Regions from separate parts of the Oleidesulfovibrio alaskensis DSM 16109 genome, predicted to be linked through region 3. Evidence: predicted binding sites of a transcription regulator. Region 3 holds the regulator's gene; each other region holds the start of a gene.
What was found. Region 3 encodes sigma-54, which starts transcription at its own class of promoters, with help from an activator protein. Its sites were predicted from a motif close to CTGGCACGGNNNNTGCTT; they were not measured.

Region 1 (3,625 bases), on a different contig from region 3:
TAGCCAAGGTCGCTGCCCATGCTGCCATCAAGAATGGAGAACAGGATGGAGGCAGCCATGAAGCCCAGAACGAACTTGGGGAAACGGTGCCAGATTTCGGCAGCGCCCACGGTCTTGCCGGCTTCGCATTCAACGCGGGTGCACCAGTACACAGCCACGCCGAAGGCGGTAACGCCGATAAGCACGTTCTGAATCATCTTGATGGTAGCGGCAACGTACAGAGCTTTTTCACCCAGGAACGCACCTGCAGCTGCCACGGCGCCGGTGGCGTCGATGGTACCGCCCATCCACGCGCCGCCGAGAATTTCAGGTATGCCCACAGCCTTGATGAAGGCAGGCATGACGATCATCATGATGGCAGTGAAGACCAGCGAAAGACCGATGGACAGGGTAAGCTCTTCCTTTTTGGCGCGGCAGGCCGCAGCCGTGGCGATAGCGGCAGAGGTGCCGCACACCGACATGTCGGCGGAGATAACCATGTTCAGGGTCTTGGAAGGAATACGCAGCACCTTCTGACCGAAGATGAAGGTGGAGATAAGTACAACAGGGGTAACAACCCACGCCACGAAGATACCGGGAATACCGATGGCGACGATCTTGTTGAACATCACTTCCGCGCCCAGCAGTACCAGACCGGTCTTGATGAAGTATTCCACTTCGCAGGCGGGCTTGACCCAGCTGGGAGTGCCGAGGGTGTTGGCGATAACCATACCCAGCAGAACGCCCCATGCTTCAGCGCCGAAGCCGTACTGCTTGGAAATGGTGTGCGCGCCCAGCGTGTAGGCCAGAACCGACACCAGAAACACGATGCCGAAGCCCTTGGCAAATGCGCCTACGCTTTTGCCCATAAAATGAATGCCGATACCGAAGAACAGAATAAAGAACACGCACAGACCGATCAGAGTCGGAATGACGTTGTAGGCTTTGTAGGAAACCTTTTTCTTGGCTTTGGCTTCCTGAGCCTTGGCAGCGCGCCAGTCGGCGATTTCAGCCTGTGCGGCTTCATTCAGACCGGCGTTCTGGAACGAAGCGGCTGCGGCTGCTTCCTGTGCTACCTTTGCTTCTGCAAAGGCGGCTGCAGTGGCGGCCTTGGCCTTTTCGTAAGCAGGCTTGCCCTTTTCATTCTTGGCCTTGGCAACTTCTTCAGACATGATGAAGGCGTCAAGGGGGTTGGTCTTCCAGGTATTGGGACGAGCTGTCCAGTGCTTCACAAACTTGCCGAAGCCGGAAGAAGAAGCCTTGAGCTTTTTCTTGCCTTCCTGAGCATCGTACCATTCAAGAGTCTTGAAAGGTGCGCGGGCAGCCTCTTCCTGCTGCACCGCATTGTACTTGGCAATCTTCTGTGCGAACTCTTCTTTGGGTCCGAAGTTGAAGTATGCAAAAATACAAACAAAAATGACAAGAAAACCAAGCCAGATCGCCCAGTAATCTTCCTTGGTCCACAAATCGGACAACCGGCTTTGGCCTGTGTCCACGACAACGTTGCTGTTCTGTTCCGCCATGAGAGCCTTATCCTCCTTAAAACTGATTGATGACTCGCCTCCGAACATCCAACAGGGCTTGCCCCGCCCGTACCCGAAAGGCGTCTCCGCCACAGTATAACAAGAAGCGTGCCAGACCCGTTGCCCTTACGGACCGGCGCACAGGGCGGCTTGCCGGGCAGTCTGCCGCATGCCGGACGCATACCTCTGTTGACAGTTGCAAACCAAAGTTACCATATCGCTTGTGCTTTGTCTCACTATTACTCTTTTTTTCTTATTTCCAAAAAAAGTTCTTGCGCTCCGCAGGCAATCCGTATAAACACCTTTCCTCGACGCACTCGTTACGCGGATGCGCCGTACCGTGCCGAGGTGGTGGAATTGGTAGACACGCTAGGTTCAGGGTCTAGTGGGGGTTCCCCCGTGGGAGTTCGAGTCTCCCCCCCGGCACCACGAATGTAAAAGGAGTCTGTTAGCAGACTCCTTTTTTTTGTTACCCGCTGCATCCGGCCAGCCCGTGCGCATCAATGCACTGCCCGCCCGACAAACGCCTGTCGGGCGCCCCGCATGCGCCCCATATGCCCCATATCCCCTGAAACTTTGACCTTCTCACACAAAATCCGCACTCTTTTTCTTTTCCGGTACAGCTCCGGCAGACGCCGCACAGGCCGCACCGGATATCCGCTGTTCCGGTGAACGTGAATCCGGATACTCTCATGTGCCGGACATGCCCTCCGGCGCATTCGTACATTCTTGCAGCGCTAGTATCCCGTATTTTCCAGCCGAATCTATGCCGCCCGAATCTCTGCATCCTGATGTGTCAGCCCGCGCATCATAGCATCGTCGACTCAAGCCAAACAAAAAACGTAATAAGCTGGACAGTTATAAAACAACTGTCATATCAGGCGACCTGTCCCGATTCCGCAGTTTCGCTGTACACAAAACCGGTATGCCTCCGGCAGTATGCACATCGCCCTTTTTTTCACATATTTTGCCCGAAAAAAAAGTTCCGCTGTTTTCACACCACACAAAGTGACAACTCAGGTTTACACAAGGGGTTCCCGCCGGCTTTTCCGCCGGGTGATATTTCCTCCGCCGCTTGCAGGGCACAGCCTGCCGGTCTGCCTTCCCGACCGTGCATCTGAAGGATAGTTTCTCCACTGCACCGCGATGCACCATGGAAAAATCTCCCGGCATAGTGATATGCCCCCCATCAGGTGAATGGTTTCAGCCTGGGGGGCTTTATCACCATGTCCACCTGATGGGGGGCATATCACTGGCGGGGCAGTTTCTGCATACAAAAAAACGCGGCCGGATAACCGGCCGCGTCTGTCATGGCAAAAGAAACTGCTCCAGCCGCCTTGCATACTGACGGGTGGTCTCCGCCTGAAACTCGGGGGCCACATGATCTTCCGAGTCCCCCAATCTGTCAGCGGAAAGCGGAAAAAGCTCCGGCACCACTGTCAGATGGCGCGTCTTGTTCAGCAGCCGCCACACCTCGCGCACATATCCGGCAGAATGCGCAATGACTTCCTCATGCATGGGGCCGAACACAAAAATACAGCGTACCCCCCGTGCAGCGCAATATGCGGCAAATTCATCAAGAGCCTGTACCACACGCTCACGCGGAGTCCCTGTTATCCAGTTTTTCACACCAAGTGTGCGTCCGCCGTTGTTGAATCTGCTGTCAGCCTGTTCCGTATACAATGTCCCGGCACTCAGCTCCGGCGTCATATCCGTCATACCGTGCCGGAGATGCCCAAGATCGGTGACGAACTGCAGATAGCCCGCCAGCACATCAATCGCCGTCACATTGTCACTCACGGCGATGCTCCGCCATGTCTGCGGACACCATGGGTCAACCGTGGCATACGGCCAGGTACCGGACCGGCGCTGAAAAATGTCGAGCGTCTGGAAAAAAACCACATTACGTATTTCCGGATGGTGCTGCATGGCGCGCAGGGCCATATTGACCGAACCCTGCACCCCGAAGCTGCCTGTAAGCGCCAGAGACAGTGCAGGGCGGCCCGTGACTGCGGAAAAAAGCGGAGCACTGACGGCGTTGCCCAATGAACTGTCACCCACGAGAAGAGTATGCACAGGGTCCGGCAGGGCAATGCGTTCCAGCTGGTACCTGACCAGCGCGT
Region 2 (3,625 bases), on a different contig from region 3:
TCTGGGCAAAGAGGAAGGCGACGAAGTTGTGGTGGACGCCCCGAGAGGAAAAATACATTACGAAATCGTTTCTGTAAGCTTCAACGGCCCTGTCATCACCCTCGAATAGTTTTACAGGCCAGTCTGGATGTGCTCCTGTCGGCGCCACCGGGCGGCCAGTACCTCCGGTGACACCAGACAGCCAAGACAAGCTCTGTAAGCCCCTGCCGTTTTTGCGGCGGGGGCTTTTTGTTTTTGCTGCGGGTACAGGCAGGGCAGTGTCAGGTATTTTTACTGGTGTAATTATAATCGACAGCTGTCTTTATCTTCTCAGTTTGTTATCAGTCTGTAATGTAAGGGCTATTTTATATTATAAGATGTGTCGTTTTTTTTTACATTTTTTTGTTCTTTGCCGATTCCAATGTTAACATGTTGTTTTAATTTTGTATTGTCGATTTGGAACCGCTATTGCTTCTGTTATATCGAAGGCTTGGTAGCGTTAGAGTACAGGGTAACAGGAGTGAATCATGAAAACTGTCTGTCGGATTGCAATGGTGCTTGTTGTGACGCTTATCTTTGTTTCGTCAGCATCGGCCGGGGTGGTAACTTCCTGGCAGTATTCTTATGATGCCGGTTTTGTGGACTGGACATGGGCACAGTCCGGAGACTCCGGCGGGGTGAAGGGACCGGTCAATCTGAACGGCGAGACCGGCTACCATACCCTCTGGTGGGGCTCCAGCCTGCTTCCCTTGTTTCAGTCCCGCATTGAACTCAACGCACCTGTTTCCGGTGTGGTGAACACAGGCGGTGCGCCTGCCGCAGCCATGACCATGACGCACTACAACAGATGGACAACAAGCGCGCTTGTCTCCGGCACGGTGAAAGCCGTACTTGAACTTCAGGCGCTGGAGCCTGTGGCGGGTGAGCCTGCAACGCTTTCCACCGAACTTGATTTCAGCTTTTATGAAAAGTCCATATTTGAAGGAATGAGCCGCGATGTGTTTATTTTGAACAATCCGCAGGTCACCTTTGAAGGTTTTGAGTATGACGGTGAGTGGTACACGCTGGACTTCGGCGGGAGCTTCGGCGTTATTCCGGAATATTACATTCAGCGGATCGGGCTGGATACGGGACTTACATATTATGGATGGGTTACCTCGGAATTTGACAGTACCGTGGTGGACACCAGCTTTTCAATTTCGCATGTGATGCCCCAGCCCGCGCATGCTCCGGAGCCCGCAACAATGGGGCTTATGGGACTGGGTATGCTGGCCATGGGCGGATACGCTCTGTGGCAGCGCCGCAAAAAAAGCTGAGTTGCTGCAAGTGCTGAATCTGCCAAGCGGTCCGCCTGCGGGCCGCTTTTTTTGTGCACAAAATCCGGAATGAGTGTCTGCTCCTGTCGGGGGTGATGTCGGTAGTTATAACTGGTGTCGGATTTATTTACAGTTAAAATACAGTCAATCATGGGTAGGGTTTTGCCTAACATGTTAGATTAGATTGTGTTAGATTGCATGGAACGCTGTTTGCTTAACCAGTGTGCCTCTACCGAGGAAAGAACTCATTACTATTTGTGTAAGGAAGCTGTTATGCACACTCGTATTGTTACAATAACTGGTATTCTTGTTTTCAATCTTCTTTTTGCGGCCGTTGCTTCTGCTGCCGTGGTTACTTCGTGGGGCTACACCTACAACGCCGGTTTTACCGACTGGAAAATGTCCGACCGCTGGACCAGACCTTCTAAGTGGGGAAAAACCTGGATAGATGGCGAGAAGGCCTACAAGAATCTGTACTGGGGCGATAACTGGAACGGCTGGAGCGGAATCTCGCTGGACAGCGGAACCAGCGGTATTGTGCACACCAACGGTGATGCCGCGCATGCCATGTCCATGACGCACAGCAACTCGCCCACTTACGGCGGGTCGCTGGTATCCGGTACCGTCAAGGCCATGCTCGAACTGAGAGCTCTTGATCCGTACCATGGCTCAGAAATAGCGTTGTCCACGGCTCTGGAATTTGCATTTTATGAGACCCCCAATAACGGGCTGCTTACTGATGACGTGTTCATTCTGACCAACCCCGGGGTGACCACCGAAGGCTTCGAATACGGCGGAGAGTGGTACACGCTTGATTTCGGCAGCAGTTACGGTGTCATCCCCGAGTCCTACATCGAAGCTCTGGGGCTGGACACATCCATCACGTACTACGGCTGGCTGACTCCTGAAAATGCAGACACTACGGTGGACACCAGCTTTACCATCACGCATCGGCCGCAACCCACACCTGCGCCGGAGCCTGCAACGCTCGGGCTCATGGGGCTGGGGCTGGTGGCTCTTGGCGTGTATTCCCGTATGAAAAGAAATGTTGCGAAGCGTTCCTGATGAACCTGTCGCACCGCATACCGGCAGGCTCTGATGGCAGAGCCTGCCTTTTTTTATGCTGCTGCCATGTGCGCGAAACCATGGAGATACACCGGTACAATGCGGTGTGCGTTTGATGCCGTTTTTTCCGGAACAGCAGGCGTTATGTGTGGTGACAGGCGGGGGCAGTGCTGTAAGAAGCCCGTAAGGCCGGTGCAGGCTGTAACGCGCGTACTTTTTCCCGCAGGCGGTGCCGGGCTGTCACCGCCACTGCCTGACCAACAAGTCTCAGGTATTGCCCGGCTGTCAATTTGTGGTATAATGCATGCGAAGGTGTCGAAAAGTATTACAGTTTCCGATGGGTTTTCCGATGTAGTACATAGTGGTAACCTGTTGACGCTATATGGAAAAAATATACAGGCACGGCGATTGCTTGTCAGATATGCCGCCTGCAACGGGTGGCTACTAAAAGCTGGGGGGAATCAGCTCATGAAAATTCGTGCTCTTTTTGCGTGCGCCGTCTTTGCGGCGGGTATTCTTGTGGCATCTGCTGCGTCTGCAGCTGTGGTCAACAGCTGGCAATACTCATACCATATCGGTTTCACCGACTGGGAAATGTCCGGCCGTAACGGAAACGTGGGTTACTGGGGGCGCCAGAAGATTGATGGTGAAAGAGCCTACACAGATCTCAGCTGGGGTTCTTGGGAAAAGCGCAGCAGCATCAAACTGACAAGTTATACATGGGGAAATGTTGATACTGATGGTGATGCTGCCTATGCAACCACCATGACCCATACCAACATGCCCGTGACAACTGATACTCTGACCTCCGGCAGGGTGAAAGCCGAACTGGCTCTGTGGGCTCTGGATCCGTATTATGGAGAGAAAAAAGCTCTTACCACCTTTCTTGAATTTGACTTTTACGAAACACCTAACAACGGCGGACTTACCAGCGATGTGTTCATCCTGACCAATCCCGGGGTGACAACAGAAGGGTTTGAATACGACGGTGAGTGGTATACGCTGGATTTCAGCAGCAGCTACGGCATCATACCCGATTCGTATGTCGAAGCACTGAAGCTGGACAAAAGCATAACCTACTATGGCTGGCTTACACCGGAAAATTCTAAAACCTCCGTGGATTCGTATTTTTCCATCAGCCATCGTCAGCAACCCACTCCTGCGCCCGAACCTGCCACTCTGGGCCTCATGGGTATGGGCATACTTGCTCTCGGGGTTTATTCCCGCATGAAAAAGAAAAACGCGTAACATTATTCAGCGCGTAT
Region 3 (3,625 bases):
CTGGTGGCCGAAGGTAACGTACGCATGAAGCAGCTGACGAAATCGGGAGAATGCCGCAAGGCCACCTACAAGGTTTCGGAAGGACTGCTTGTGATGGAAGGAGACCCCGTACTTCGCGACGAGGGCAACAGTATCGGCGGGCAGGAAATCAGGTTTTATGTGAACGAGAACAGAAGTGAAGTGTTGGGCGCGCCTGGTAAGCCCGTCAATGCGGTTTTTTCCGCCCCCAAAAGGATGAAGAAGTAAATGGCGGTCATTCAGGCTACAGGGTTGCGCAAGCAATACGGTTCGCGCGAAGTGGTCTGCGGCGTTTCCCTGAATGTGAAACAGGGGGAAATTGTCGGCCTGCTGGGCCCCAACGGCGCGGGCAAGACCACGACCTTTTATATGCTCATAGGCATTGTAAAGCCCAATGCCGGCGAGGTGCAGCTGGATGACCTGAGCATATCCGACTGGCCGCTGCATGAACGCGCCCGTATCGGTTTGAGCTATCTGCCTCAGGAAAGTTCTGTTTTTAAAAAACTCACTGTCACTCAGAATCTGCAGATGATTCTGGAACATGTGGGGTTGAGCAAAAAAGCTCAGCAGGCAAGAGCGCAGGAACTGCTTGAAGAGTTCGGCATCACCCACATCGCCGATTCATACGCCATGCACCTGTCCGGCGGTGAACGGCGGCGGCTGGAAATCGCCCGGGCCCTCATCCGCGCCCCGAAGTTCATCCTGCTTGATGAACCGTTTGCCGGCATTGATCCTCTGGCCGTGGATGATATTCAGGAAATCATCAAAAAACTGCGCGACAAAGGTATCGGGGTGTTGATCTCTGATCATAATGTACGTGAAACATTGAATATCTGCGACAGGGCTTATCTCGTTTACGAAGGAAGGGTCATTCTGGAAGGCACTCCGGAAGCCATTGTGGCCGATCCCAAGGCCCGCAGTGTCTATCTGGGAGAGGGCTTCTGCCTGTAAGTCCCCCGGCTCCGGTTGCATCACACAGATATATGTGGCAGAAAAGAGTCATGGAATGCATTTTGGAATGATTTTTGGATAACAGCACGGAATATACGTTTCCGCTGTCTCCGGCATCAGGGATTTGATATTCCCTGAGCAATAAAAACAAAATATATTCAGCTTTTATAATCTTAAGGATTCGGTTGAACAATGGCTTTAGAGTTACGACAGCAGCTTAAACTCGCTCAGCAGCTTGTGATGACGCCCCAGCTTCAGCAGGCGATCAAACTGTTGCAGCTTTCACGCGTCGAGCTCGTTGAAACCGTTCAGCAGGAACTGCTGGAAAACCCGTTTCTTGAAGAAACACAGGAAGAGCGCCCAGTCTCTCAGGCTGAAGAGAGAGCCCCGAGAGCAGAAGAAGCCGACCCTTTCCGTCAGGAATTGGTAAAGAATGCCGACTGGGAAAACTATCTTGGCGATTTTGCCAGTACCGGCAAACAGGCAGGCGGACGCGACGCGGAAGTGCCGGAAGAGATGACCGCCTTTGAGGCTCGTTTTTCATCCAGCCCCACGCTGGAAGGGCATCTCAGCTGGCAGCTGCGCTTGTCTTCCGCCACGGAAAAACAGCTGGACATAGCAGAGGTCATAATCGGCAACCTTTCGCCTGCGGGCTATCTGCAGGCGACGGTGGAAAACGTGGCGGAAATGGCCGGTGCCGGTACGGCAGAGGTGGAAGAAACGCTGCACCTGCTGCAGCGGCTTGATCCCGTGGGCATAGCGGCGCGTACTCCGCAGGAATGCCTTCTGGTTCAGGTCGAAGTGCTTGGATACGACCGCGACCCTGTGCTTGTCGAGCTGATCCGCGATCATCTGGAAGACCTGGAAAAACGACGGTACAAGCCTCTTCTCAGAAAATATCGTCTGGGAATGGACGACCTTAAAGAATATCTTGACCTTATCCAGACTCTTGACCCCATGCCGGGCTCCCGTTTCGGTAACGAACAGCCCGCGTATGTCAGCCCCGATGTCTACGTGTATAAAAGCGAGGATGATTTTATCATCCTGCTGAACGAAGACGGCCTGCCACATCTCCAGCTGAGTGAATTTTATAAAGAAGGCGTCAAGGGCTCCACTGATAAAGAAAAGGACTACGTGCAGGAAAAAATGCGCTCCGCCTCGTGGCTTATAAAAAGCCTTTATCAACGGCAGCGAACCCTGTACAAAGTAGTTGAGAGCATTATTAAATATCAGAGGGGTTTTTTCGAGGAAGGCGTATCCCGGCTTCGCCCGCTTATTCTCAAGGATATAGCGGACGATATAGGAATGCACGAATCAACCGTCAGCCGTATTACAACAAATAAGTATGTGGCTACCCCCCATGGTATTGTGGAGCTTAAGTATTTCTTTAACAGTGCACTGGCGTTAAATGACGGAACAGAGGTAGGTTCTGAAAGTGTGAAAGCGCTGATAAAGAACCTGATTTCTGAAGAAAATCCTAAAGAACCGCTCAGTGACGAAAAGATCGGAGAAATTCTTAAAGAAAAGTTGCAAGTCAATATTGCTCGAAGAACCGTGGCGAAGTATCGTACAGCTATGGGAATCCCTTCTTCTTCGAAACGAAAAGCTGTATTTTAGGCCAAAGGATTTCCGGCAGAAATGCCTGAACTGAATCTCTGGAGGTTTTTATGAACATCGCTTTCACTTTCAAGAACTTCGAGCCTTCCGATCACTTGAAAAAGTATGCCAACCGCCGTTTTGAAAAGCTCGGACGCTTTTTGAATAAGTCAGAAAACCTTGAGTTACAGGTTCTGTTGAGCGTTGATAAATTCCGGCACAAGGCGGAAGTACAATGCACGGGCGAGGGGTTGAATCTCTCTGCAGTGGAGCAGAGCGAGGATATGTATGCCACTATTGATCTTGTGCTGGATAAGCTGGAAGCACAGGTCAAGAAACACGCAGAAAAGACTAAGGATCGGCGCCGTTCCAGCAGTGATGACAGCGTGCGTATGGATGTGTTCAATTACAAAGACAATGACGGCGTGCGCGAGCGCACCATCATTGAAACTGATGAGATTGATCCCAAACCCATGCATATTGATGAAGCAGCCATGCAGCTTGAGGCGCTGGATTACGAGTTTCTCGTTTTCAAAAACGCGCAGAACAACCGCGTGAATGTCATCTACCGTCGCAAGGACGGAGACTTCGGGCTGATCGATCCGGGATTCTAAAAAATGAAACTGGGTGAATACCTGGATAAAGACCTCATAATTCATGAGCTTTCCGCCAGCACCAAAACTGAGGTGCTGGCGGAACTTGTGAAACCGGTCATCCAAAAATATCCGGAACTGGATCAGAATACCGTGGTCCGCATTCTGCAGGACCGTGAAAATCTGGGAACAACCGGCATCGGTGACGGCATAGCCATACCGCACGGCAAGGTGGAGGGGCTTGACCACATCGTGCTGGTGGTCGGTCGCAGTTCTGAAGGGCTTGATTTTGAAGCGCTTGATTACAAGCTGTGTAACGTATTCTTTCTTGTTCTTGCTCCAGAACAGGTGGCCGGCATGCATCTGCGCATTCTCGCACAGATTTCGCGTCTGCTGAAAGACAAAGAATTCAGAGCTGAATTTGCTCAGGCAGATTCGGAAGATACCTTGTGGGAGCTTTTGCAGAA
Region 4 (3,625 bases), on a different contig from region 3:
CGCAGGTGCGTATCGGAATATGTTTTTGTCCGTCAGTCATCGGCTTCCGGACTATTCGGCGTTTTCCCCGTCAGCGGCTTCTTCTTCCTCTCCGTCTTCAGCGCTGCGCTGTACAGGGGCAAGGAAGTTGATGGCAGCCCGCAGATCCGAGATCTTTCCGGGAGTAAGGCCTTCCACGGCCATCAGCTCTTCGTCTGTGGCGTCGCGCAGCTCTTCTATGGACGAGAAGCCCGCGGCCACAAACTGCTCGATGGGCACTTCGGCCACGCTGGCCAGCTGTTCGAGACCGCGCCCTATGGCGTTGGCTTCGTTGTAGCGGGTCTCGGTGTAAATATCTATTTTCCAGCCCAGCAGTTTGGATGCCAGTTTGACGTTCTGACCCTTTCTGCCGATGGCATTGGTCAGCTGATCGTCAGGCACAACCACTTCGAGCATGTTTTCCTCTTCGTCCACAATGATGCGGCTGATCACGGCGGGGCTGAGGGCGTTGCGTGCATAGGTTGCGATGTCGGGACTCCACACCACTATGTCGATGCGTTCGCCGCGCAGTTCCTGCACGATATTCTGAATGCGCGAACCGCGTATGCCCACACAGGCACCCACCGGATCGACATCGCGGTCCCGCGAGGTGACAGCCACTTTGGCGCGGCTGCCCGGATCGCGGGCAACACCCATCACCTGAACGGTTTCGTCATCCACTTCGGGCACTTCGCGTTTGAACAGCGCGGCCATGTAGTCGGGGTGCGAACGGGATACCACAACCTGCGGGCCGCGGCCTTCCTTGCGCACTTCTATGATGATGGCCTGCACGCGGTCGCCGCGCTTGTAGTGTTCGCGCGGAATCTGTTCGTCTTTGGGCAGCAGCGCTTCGGTACGGCCCAGATTGATGATCCAGCCGGTTTTGTCTCTGCGCTGAATGATGCCGCTGGCGACTTCGTTCAGGCGGTCCTTGAATTCTTCGTATATGATTTCCTGCTCGGCATCCCGCATGCGCTGGATGATGACCTGCTTGGCGGACTGGGCGGCAATACGGCCCAGATCTTCGATTTTCAGGCGAAAGCCCATCTCGTCGTCAAGCTGGACGCTGGGGTCGTGTGCGCGGGCGTCTTCCAGAGAAATCTGCGAAGCCTCGTCCTCCACTTCTTCCGTCACGATTTTGAACTGGTAAACCTCGATTTCGCCTGTTTCTTCATTGAAGTTGACTTCAAGGTCCAGCTCATCGCCGTATTTGCGGATGACGGAGGTACGTACCGCTTCTTCCAGCGTTTCGACCAGCAGTGCCCGGTCCAGCCCCCGGTCTTTGCTGATCTGGTCTATGGCTTTTTTCAATTCCATGCTCATGGGGAATTCCTCCGACTCGATATGTCCGGGCGGCCGTTAGCGCTTCTGGCCTTTTTCGCTGTCAAAATCGTAGATCAGTCTGGCTTTTTTCACATCGTCCCAGTGCGCGCTGAGTTCTTCCTGCAGGTTGTCGCCGCCTTTCAGCGGGTCTATCTGCAGAGTGAAGTTTTCGCCTTCCACGTTTCCGACAACGCCGGTAAATTTTTTCCGTCCGGGAAACTGCGCACAGGGGGCGCGCAGCACCAGTTCTGCCTTGTGTCCTTTATAGGCGGCAAGCTGTGCCGCGCTGAACAAAGGCCGTTCCAGTCCCGGGGACGACACCTCGAGGTTGTAAGCCCCGGCAATGATGTCTTCGACTTCCAGTGCCAGCCCGATATGCCGCGAGACAGTGGCGCACTGGTCGATGGTAACGCCGTCGGGTCCGTCAATATATATACGCAGAACGGCCTTGCCGCCCTGAATAAAGTCCATGCCCCACAACTCAAGGTCGAAGGACCGGATGACGGGGGTGATGATTTCCAGCAGTTGTTCGTGAATTGTTGTGACGGTCATATGCATCGTACCATGCGGTCTTGCCGCAAAAAAAAAGGGGGCCTTGCCGGCCACCCCGCGTTCAGCCGCTTAGCGGCCACAGGATGTATCAATGTCCGCCGGTGATAATCCGGTCTGCCTGCACGGCGTAGGCCAGAACAGGTAGCATCCACGTGGGAACCGCACATTTGAATCGCTATCGTATATGTTGCTCCCGAGACGTTGTCAATGGCCGCAGACCAAAAAACCGGCGCCGCCGGTTAAAAGAAGGCTGAACAGGCTGGCCCGCATGTTGCATCGTGACCGGCTGTGCGGGCGCCTGTGCGCCGCGCCAAGGAGGCTGCCATGCAAGACAGTATGTATAGCGCGTTATTCGGGGCGCTTACCAACGAACACCGGCTGAACAACATCGCCAACAATCTGGCGAACGTGAATACCACCGGGTACAAACGCGACGTGCTCGCGTTCAAGGACACTTTTCTTTCCTTTGCCCATGACGAGGTGATGGAACCCATACCCAATGTGCGTTCCAAGAAGATGTTTCCGGAGCCGATACACATTGCCAAACCGCGCATAGCGCTGGCCAAGACCGATTTCAGTCAGGGCAGCCTGAAGCTGACAGGCGGTACGCTGGACATGGCCGTGCACGGCGACGGCTTTTTCAAGGTGCGTACCCCGGACGGCGAGTTCTACACCCGTAACGGCAACTTCCGTCAGACTTCCGACGGTCAGCTGGTAACGCAGCAGGGCTGGCCCGTGCTGGGAGCGGGCGGAGACATACAGATTCCGCCGCGTGCCAATCTGACAGTGGCGGAAAACGGCACCATCTATGCCGACGGTGAAGAGATAGGTCAGGTGCAGGTGGTCACGCTGGACAATCTGGATGCGCTGGAAAAACAGGGAAGCAACCTTTTCCGACTGCGTGAGGGAGCGGAGGCGCAGGAGGTTCCTGTGGAAAACCCCGTGGTGCTTCAGGGGTTTCTGGAAACGGCCAACGTCGAGGTTGTTACTGAAATGGTCAACATGATCGAAGCCAACCGTCAGTTTGAAGCTTATCAGAAAATTATGCAGACCACTGATGCCGTGGACAAAATGGCCACCACTCAGGTGGGCAGGGGCCGTGCGTAACGTGCGGCAAACCGGAGGATATCCGTCATGATGCGTTCTCTCTGGACTGCTGCTACAGGTATGATCGCCCAGCAGCTTAATATTGACACCATTTCCAACAACCTCGCCAACGTGAACACACTGGGCTTTAAAAAGAGCCGCGCCGAGTTTGAGGACCTCATGTATCAGAACATGAAGATCGCAGGCTCGGTTACCGGCAACGACCAGCGTATTCCCACGGGTATTCAGGTGGGTCTCGGTGTGCGTCCCACCACCGTGCACAAATTTTTCACTCAGGGCGATTACTCCAACACGGGCAACCCGCTGGACCTCGCCATTGAAGGTGACGGGTTCTTTCAGGTTACCGTGAACGGCGAACCGGCTTACACGCGCGCAGGTGCTTTCAAGCTCAATCAGGACGGCACCGTGGTCACGGCCAACGGTTACCCGCTGGAGCCGGAATTCACCGTGCCGCCCGAAACAAAAAACGTGGTGGTGACCGAAAACGGGCACATCGCGGCGCTGGATAAGAACGGTGAAGAGCTGGCCGCGGCTGATATCCCGCTGTACACGTTCATCAACCCCGCGGGACTGCAGGCCGCCGGACGTAACCTGTACCTTGCATCGGAGGCTTCCGGTGTGGCTG

Region 1: a site for sigma-54 is predicted at 1,600-1,617, ahead of H586_RS0105545 (YeiH family protein). Genes of this name have one in related genera too.
Region 2: a site for sigma-54 is predicted at 1,494-1,511, ahead of H586_RS19815 (THxN family PEP-CTERM protein). Genes of this name have one in related genera too.
Region 4: a site for sigma-54 is predicted at 2,153-2,170, ahead of flgF (flagellar basal-body rod protein FlgF). Genes of this name have one in related genera too.

Annotation. Positions count from the first base shown of each region.
Region 1 is NZ_AXWQ01000006.1:104,617-108,241, forward strand. Features, by position in the region: gene H586_RS0105545 (YeiH family protein) at 1-1,502, opposite strand, end outside; tRNA gene H586_RS0105550 (tRNA-Leu) at 1,845-1,931, shown strand; gene H586_RS0105565 (hypothetical protein) at 2,811-3,625, opposite strand, start outside.
Region 2 is NZ_AXWQ01000004.1:474,708-478,332, reverse strand. Features, by position in the region: gene greA (transcription elongation factor GreA) at 1-109, shown strand, start outside; gene H586_RS19820 (THxN family PEP-CTERM protein) at 507-1,295, shown strand; gene H586_RS19815 (THxN family PEP-CTERM protein) at 1,569-2,360, shown strand; gene H586_RS0102485 (THxN family PEP-CTERM protein) at 2,829-3,608, shown strand.
Region 3 is NZ_AXWQ01000015.1:96,533-100,157, reverse strand. Features, by position in the region: gene H586_RS0110395 (LptA/OstA family protein) at 1-246, shown strand, start outside; gene lptB (LPS export ABC transporter ATP-binding protein) at 247-969, shown strand; gene rpoN (RNA polymerase factor sigma-54) at 1,162-2,586, shown strand; gene hpf (ribosome hibernation-promoting factor, HPF/YfiA family) at 2,637-3,179, shown strand; gene H586_RS0110375 (PTS sugar transporter subunit IIA) at 3,183-3,625, shown strand, end outside.
Region 4 is NZ_KI519494.1:402,504-406,128, forward strand. Features, by position in the region: gene H586_RS20540 (YlxR family protein) at 1-40, opposite strand, end outside; gene nusA (transcription termination factor NusA) at 52-1,341, opposite strand; gene H586_RS0113855 (ribosome maturation factor RimP) at 1,378-1,893, opposite strand; gene flgF (flagellar basal-body rod protein FlgF) at 2,218-3,000, shown strand; gene flgG (flagellar basal-body rod protein FlgG) at 3,028-3,625, shown strand, end outside.